DNA from 2 places in the Rhizobium oryzihabitans genome. Region 2 is predicted to be linked to the other one. Evidence: predicted binding sites of a transcription regulator. Region 2 holds the regulator's gene; the other holds the start of a gene.
What was found. Region 2 encodes HrcA, which represses chaperone genes, less so after heat shock. Its sites were predicted from a motif close to GTTAGCACTCNCNNNNNGNGAGTGCTAAC; they were not measured.
Positions count from the first base shown of each region.

Region 1: the regulator HrcA is predicted to act here: its motif matches at 1,183-1,211, upstream of groES (co-chaperone GroES).

Region 1 covers NZ_CP048632.1:1,447,429-1,450,815, forward strand. The annotation lists partial or broken gene G3A56_RS07670 (TIGR01459 family HAD-type hydrolase) at 1-814, opposite strand, end outside; gene groES (co-chaperone GroES) at 1,269-1,565, shown strand; gene groL (chaperonin GroEL) at 1,640-3,274, shown strand.
Region 2 covers NZ_CP048632.1:1,864,465-1,867,851, forward strand. The annotation lists gene hpf (ribosome hibernation-promoting factor, HPF/YfiA family) at 1-237, shown strand, start outside; gene ptsN (PTS IIA-like nitrogen regulatory protein PtsN) at 321-782, shown strand; gene grpE (nucleotide exchange factor GrpE) at 870-1,505, opposite strand; gene hrcA (heat-inducible transcriptional repressor HrcA) at 1,619-2,710, opposite strand; gene rph (ribonuclease PH) at 2,847-3,387, shown strand, end outside.

The DNA of each region.
Region 1 (3,387 bases), 420 kb from region 2:
GCACCCTGCCCCTTCAGATAGGCGTTCAGAAGCGCCTCGTCCGTGTGGCCGTTCAGCGTATATTCGGCAGCGTGAATGCCGCCGCTGATATAAAGAAGGTTGAGGCCGCTCGCAATCGCGCCCTTCACATCCGTCGGCATGCCATCGCCAATGGCGAGCACGCGATCCTTCGGGAAGGAACCGCGCACTTCTTTGGCCGCCGCAAGGCAGGCTTCATAAATCGGCGCATGCGGCTTGCCGGCAATGCGGACTTCGCCGCCGAGCTGTTCATAATAGGCGGCCATGGCACCGGCGCAGGGAATGATGCGCTCGCCGCGCTCCACCACCAGATCGGGATTGGCGCAGATCATCGGCGCGCCGCGGGCGATGAAGCCCTTGAGCATCTCGGTATAATCCTCGGGGGTTTCCGTCTCGTCGTCGAAGAAACCGGTGCAGACGACGGATTGCGCTTCCGCCTCGCCCACCCGTTCGACATCGAGACCTTCGAGCAGCGGCATGTCCCGCTCCGGGCCAAGCAGGAAGACTTTCTTCGGACCTTCGGCGATCAGGCCGCGGGTAACGTCGCCGGAGGTGATGATGCGGTCATAGGCCTCATCCGGCACGCCGAGCACGCGAAGCTGGGCAATGACACCGGGGCTGGACGCGGCGAATTGGTGATGAGCACCACCGTCTTGCCGGCCTTGCGCGCTTCGTGCAGTGCAACCGCCGCATGGGGAAAGGCGCTGACGCCATTGTGCAGCACGCCCCAGACATCCGAAAGAATAACGTCGAACCCATCAGTGATTTCGCCGAGGGTGAGAATGCGATGGGCCATGATATGCTTTCCGGATGCGAGAAAAGGGTGTGCGTCACATCGCAAAGCGGGACGCCGATGGCAAGAAAAAAAGCGGTATCGAGCGGGGCTTCGGCCCGAACGGAATGCCGCCTCACACTCGCCGTCATCCTCGGGCTTGTCCCGAGGATCTAAACACGTCGAGAAAATCAATGCGTTGGCAGATCCTCGGGACAAGCCCGAGGATGACGGCGGCGACTTTTCGCGCCGTCCAAGCTCACGATGTGGAGTTTTATGACTTCTCCCAAGCATGGGAAATTTCTGTCATGGAACGCTGATAACCATAGCGCATAAAATTTTTCCGACGGCGCGTTCTTGACTCAGGTAGAACGCCTCCTTATCTCGGTTTCGCTGGCACTCCAACAAGGGGAGTGCTAACACCCATCACGTGAACCTCCAAAAGGTTCCTGAAGTCATTTGATCGAGGGATTAGGCAATGACAAGCACCAATTTCCGCCCGCTTCATGATCGCGTCGTCGTTCGTCGCGTTGAATCCGAAGCAAAGACCAAGGGCGGCATCATCATTCCCGATACCGCCAAGGAAAAGCCGCAGGAAGGCGAAATCGTCGCCGTCGGTTCCGGCGCACGTGACGAGGCCGGCAAGGTCGTCGCTCTCGACGTCAAGGTTGGCGATCGCGTCCTGTTCGGCAAGTGGTCGGGCACTGAAGTCAAGCTCGACGGCGAAGACCTTCTGATCATGAAGGAAGCCGACATCATGGGTATCATCGGCTGATTTCGCCGGACCCATCGTTTCCGTAAATTTCAAGCCGGACCCGGTCCGGCCGTTCGAAACCAGGAGTTTTGAAAATGGCAGCCAAAGAAGTCAAATTCGGCCGCACAGCGCGCGAAAAGATGCTCAAGGGCGTCGACATTCTCGCTGATGCAGTGAAGGTCACCCTCGGCCCGAAGGGTCGTAACGTCGTAATCGACAAGTCCTTCGGCGCACCGCGCATCACCAAGGACGGCGTTTCGGTCGCCAAGGAAATCGAACTGGAAGACAAGTTCGAGAACATGGGCGCACAGCTCGTTCGCGAAGTCGCTTCCAAGACCAACGACATCGCCGGTGACGGCACCACCACCGCAACGGTTCTGGCCCAGGCCATCGTTCGCGAAGGTGCAAAGGCAGTTGCTGCCGGCATGAACCCGATGGACCTGAAGCGCGGCATCGATCTGGCCGTTGCAGAAGTCGTCAAGGACCTTCAGGCCAAGGCCAAGAAGATCAACACTTCGGAAGAAGTTGCTCAGGTCGGCACGATCTCCGCAAACGGCGAACGTCAGATCGGTCTCGACATTGCTGAAGCAATGCAGCGCGTCGGCAACGAAGGCGTCATCACCGTTGAAGAAGCCAAGACCGCTGAAACCGAACTCGAAGTCGTCGAAGGCATGCAGTTCGACCGCGGCTACCTGTCGCCCTACTTCGTGACCAACCCGGAAAAGATGGTTGCGGACCTCGAAGACGCCTACATCCTTCTGCACGAAAAGAAGCTTTCGAACCTCCAGGCCATGCTGCCTGTTCTCGAAGCTGTCGTTCAGACCGGCAAGCCGCTCGTCATCATCGCTGAAGACGTCGAAGGCGAAGCTCTTGCAACGCTCGTCGTCAACAAGCTGCGTGGCGGCCTCAAGATCGCTGCCGTCAAGGCTCCTGGCTTCGGCGACCGCCGCAAGGCCATGCTGGAAGACATCGCCATCCTGACCGGTGGTACCGTCATTTCCGAAGACCTCGGCATCAAGCTCGAAAGCGTTACCCTCGACATGCTCGGCAAGTCGAAGAAGGTTTCGATCTCCAAGGAAAACACCACGATCGTCGACGGTGCCGGCCAGAAGTCGGACATCGAAGGCCGCGTTGCCCAGATCAAGGCGCAGATCGAAGAAACCACTTCCGACTACGACCGCGAAAAGCTGCAGGAACGTCTTGCCAAGCTCGCTGGCGGCGTTGCCGTGATCCGCGTTGGCGGTTCGACGGAAGTTGAAGTGAAGGAAAAGAAGGACCGCATCGACGACGCTCTCAACGCGACGCGCGCTGCTGTTCAGGAAGGCATCGTACCGGGCGGCGGCGTTGCCCTGCTGCGTTCTTCCACGAAGATCACCGCCAAGGGTGCAAACGACGACCAGGAAGCCGGCATCAACATCGTGCGCAAGGCTCTGCAGGCTCTGGTTCGCCAGATCGCAGAAAACGCTGGTGACGAAGCTTCCATCGTTGTTGGCAAGATCCTCGAAAAGAACGAAGACAACTACGGCTACAACGCCCAGACCGGCGAATATGGCGACCTGATCCAGCTCGGCATCGTCGACCCGGTCAAGGTTGTTCGCACGGCTCTGCAGAACGCAGCTTCGGTTGCTTCGCTGCTGATCACCACCGAAGCCATGATCGCCGAACTTCCGAAGAAGGAATCGGCAATGCCCCAGATGCCTGGCGGCGGCATGGGCGGCATGGACTTCTAATCAGTCCTGTCTCTGGAATAAGAAAGGGCGGTCTTCGGATCGCCCTTTTTCTTTGCCGCCCATGCCACCTTGGTGGTCTGGCGTCGCAAGCGCACCAGACGGGCGGCATGGAC
Region 2 (3,387 bases):
ATGGATGCTATTCCCGATGAGGATCACGAGGTCCCTGAAGATTACGCACCCACCATCGTGGCAGAGAGTTCGAAACAGATAAAGACAATGTCCGTTGCCAGCGCCGTGATGGCGCTCGACATGACGGACGAACCGGTTCTGCTCTTCCGCAGCCCGGGCAAGGAATATCTCAACATCGTCTACCGACGTCATGACGGCAATATCGGCTGGATCGACGCGGAAACGATCAAGAGCTGAACAGTCTGACAGGACTGTGGGAGGCGGGGCGCGAAAGCGTATCTGCCTCCCACATCGTCTCGATGGCATGAAGGAAAAAGAGAATGGCGTTGGCAGATTTGCTGCAACAAGATGCGATTATTCCCGCCCTCAAGGTGAATTCCAAAAAGCAATTGCTTCAGGAGCTGGCCGCAAAGGCAGCCAGAATTACCGGAGTCTCGGAACGGGAAGTTTTCGACGTCATCCTCCAGCGTGAAAAACTCGGCTCCACCGGCGTCGGGCACGGCATTGCCATTCCGCATGGCAAGCTCAGCAGCATTCACCAGATCACGGGCGTTTTCGCACGCCTTGAAACCCCGGTCGATTTCGAAGCGCTGGACGATCAGCCGGTTGATCTGGTTTTCCTGTTGCTCGCGCCCGAGGGCGCCGGCGCGGATCACCTGAAGGCGCTTTCCAGAATTGCGCGCGCCCTGCGCGACCCCGAACTGGTAGCCAAGCTGCGCGCCACCGATTCCGACACGGCAATCTACGCCTTCCTCAATCAGGAGCAGGCGACGGCGGCCTGATAGCCACTTTTCTGCTGGCCTCAGTTTTCATGACATAAAAAACGCGCCCTGAAGGCGCGTTTTTTATTGGGGTAAGAAGAGAATGCCTCAGGCATCCTTTTCATTGAGAGAAGAGGTGCCCGGCTCAGCCGATGCGGATATCTCAACTTTCGGGCCGCCCTTGGCGACGCCAACCATGGCGGGACGCAGCACGCGATCACCGATGGTAAAGCCGGCCTGAACCACCTGAAGGACCGTGTTGTTCGGAACCGCTGTGTTGGGGATTTCGAACATGGCCTGGTGGAAATTCGGGTCGAATTTCTGACCCTCGGCATCGATCTTCTTCACGCCGTGGCGCTCCAGCGTCGACAACATCGAGCGCTCGGTCATCTCCACGCCTTCGATCAGACCGTTGAGGCCGGCTTCGCCATTGGTCTTGAGTTCATCCGGAATGGCCTCGAGAGCGCGGCGAAGATTGTCGGAAACGGCTAGCATGTCGCGTGCGAAACCAGCGAGCGAATAGGACTTGGCATCCTTGACGTCGCGTTCGGTACGGCGGCGAAGATTGTCCATTTCCGCTGCGAGACGCAGGAACTTGTCGCGCAGATCGGCATTTTCGGCCTTGAGCAGTTCGACCGGATCGGGTTCGGCGGCTTCGGCAGGTTCTTCCCCGGCAAGCGCGGGTTCGACAAACTCTTCGGCGACATCAGCGTCAGGTCCGGGCTTTTTTGTATCGTCGGTCATGACGTTCTCCAGATTTGAATGTTGTTGGTTGCGCCCGATATCGAGCTTTGACGGGCAAAAATCAAGGCTTGCGGCGAAAAGCTTGCCGCATTCTCTGACCTTGCGGCTTTGTCCTATCTCTGCTTGCGGGAAAGGCGGGCCATGATCTGCGCTGTATAGTCCACCATAGGTACGATACGGGCGTAATTGAGCCTGGTGGGACCGATGACGCCGACCGCACCCACGACACGGTTTTCCTCATCGCGGTAGGGCGCGACGATCAGCGATGAACCGGACAATGAAAAGAGCTTGTTTTCCGAACCGATGAAAATCCTGACCCCAGAGCCGCTTTCCGCAAGATTTAGGATCTCGATGAGGTTTTCCTTGCGCTCGAGATCGTCGAACAGCAGGCGCACGCGATCAATGTCTTCCTCACCGGCGAGACCTTCGAGCAGGTTGGAGCGCCCGCGAACAATGAGGCGGCCAAGTTTGCCATCCTCATTGTCCCCCGCCCAGACGGCCAGGCCGCGCTCGATCAGATCCTGCGCCAGCGTGCCCAATTCCGATTGCAATTCCGCCTGCTGCCTCTGGAACTGGGCTCGCAGCTCCTGCAGCGTCTGGCCGGACAGATGGGCATTGATGAAATTCGCCGCCTCGATCAATTGTGATGACGAAATGCCGGCGGGCAATTCGATGATGCGGTTTTCGACCTGGTTGTGATCGCCGACCAGCACGGCGAGCGCCTTGGTGGGCTCCAGCCGGATGAATTCCACATGTTTGAGGATGACGTCGTTCTTGGCTGTCAGCACGAGGCCCGCACCGCGCGACATGCCTGATAGCATGCGGCTCGCCTCCGTGAGCAACCCTTCCAGAGATTGCTCGTGGCCGGCGACCGGGCCGATCTGCCGGTCGATGTTCGCCCGCTCCTCAGCAGGCAGATCGCCCACCTGCATGAAGGCGTCGACGAAGAAACGCAGCCCCGTCTGGGTGGGCAGGCGCCCGGCGCTGATATGCGGCGAATAAATGAGGCCGAGTTCCTCAAGGTCGCTCATGACGTTGCGGACGGAGGCGGGTGAAAGCGACATCGGCAGCAGCCGCGACAGGCTGCGCGATCCCAAAGGTTCGCCGGTGTCGAGATAGCCTTCGACGATGCGCCGGAAAATCTCCCGCGACCGTTCATCCAGCAGCGATGCCTGATCTTTTGAAAGCGGTGCTGAAAAGCCCATCTCGTCCGTTCTTTGTCATCCAAATCCTGTTTGCATCAATATAATGCGTCGCACCGCTGGGACAAAATGGAAATTGGCTTTGCAAATGCCCGGGCCTCGCCTTAGAAGGCAGGAACCAACATGGAGAGTGGATCATATGCGGCCTTCAGGCAGAAAAACCGATCAGATGCGCAAGGTTTCCTTCGAGCGTAATTTCTCGAAACATGCGGAAGGCTCCTGTCTGGTCAAGTTCGGTGACACGCATGTGCTCGTCACCGCAAGCCTTGAGGAAAAGACGCCGCCGTGGCTGCGCAACAGCGGCAAGGGCTGGGTCACCGCCGAATACGGCATGCTGCCGCGTTCCACCCATGAACGCATGAAGCGCGAAGCCGCCGCCGGCAAGCAGGGTGGGCGCACGCAGGAAATCCAGCGCCTCATCGGCCGCTCGCTCCGCGCCGTCGTTGATCTGCAGGCGCTCGGGGAGCGCCAGATCAGCATCGACTGCGACGTCATTCAGGCCGATGGCGGCACACGCACCGCCTCGATCACCGGCGCATGGATTGCTCTCCACGACTGCCTGAAGTGGATGGAAACCCGCAACATGATCAAGGTCGAAAAGGTCCTCAAGGATCACATCGCGGCGATCTCCTGCGGTATCTTCGCAAAACAACCCGTCATCGATCTCGATTATCTGGAAG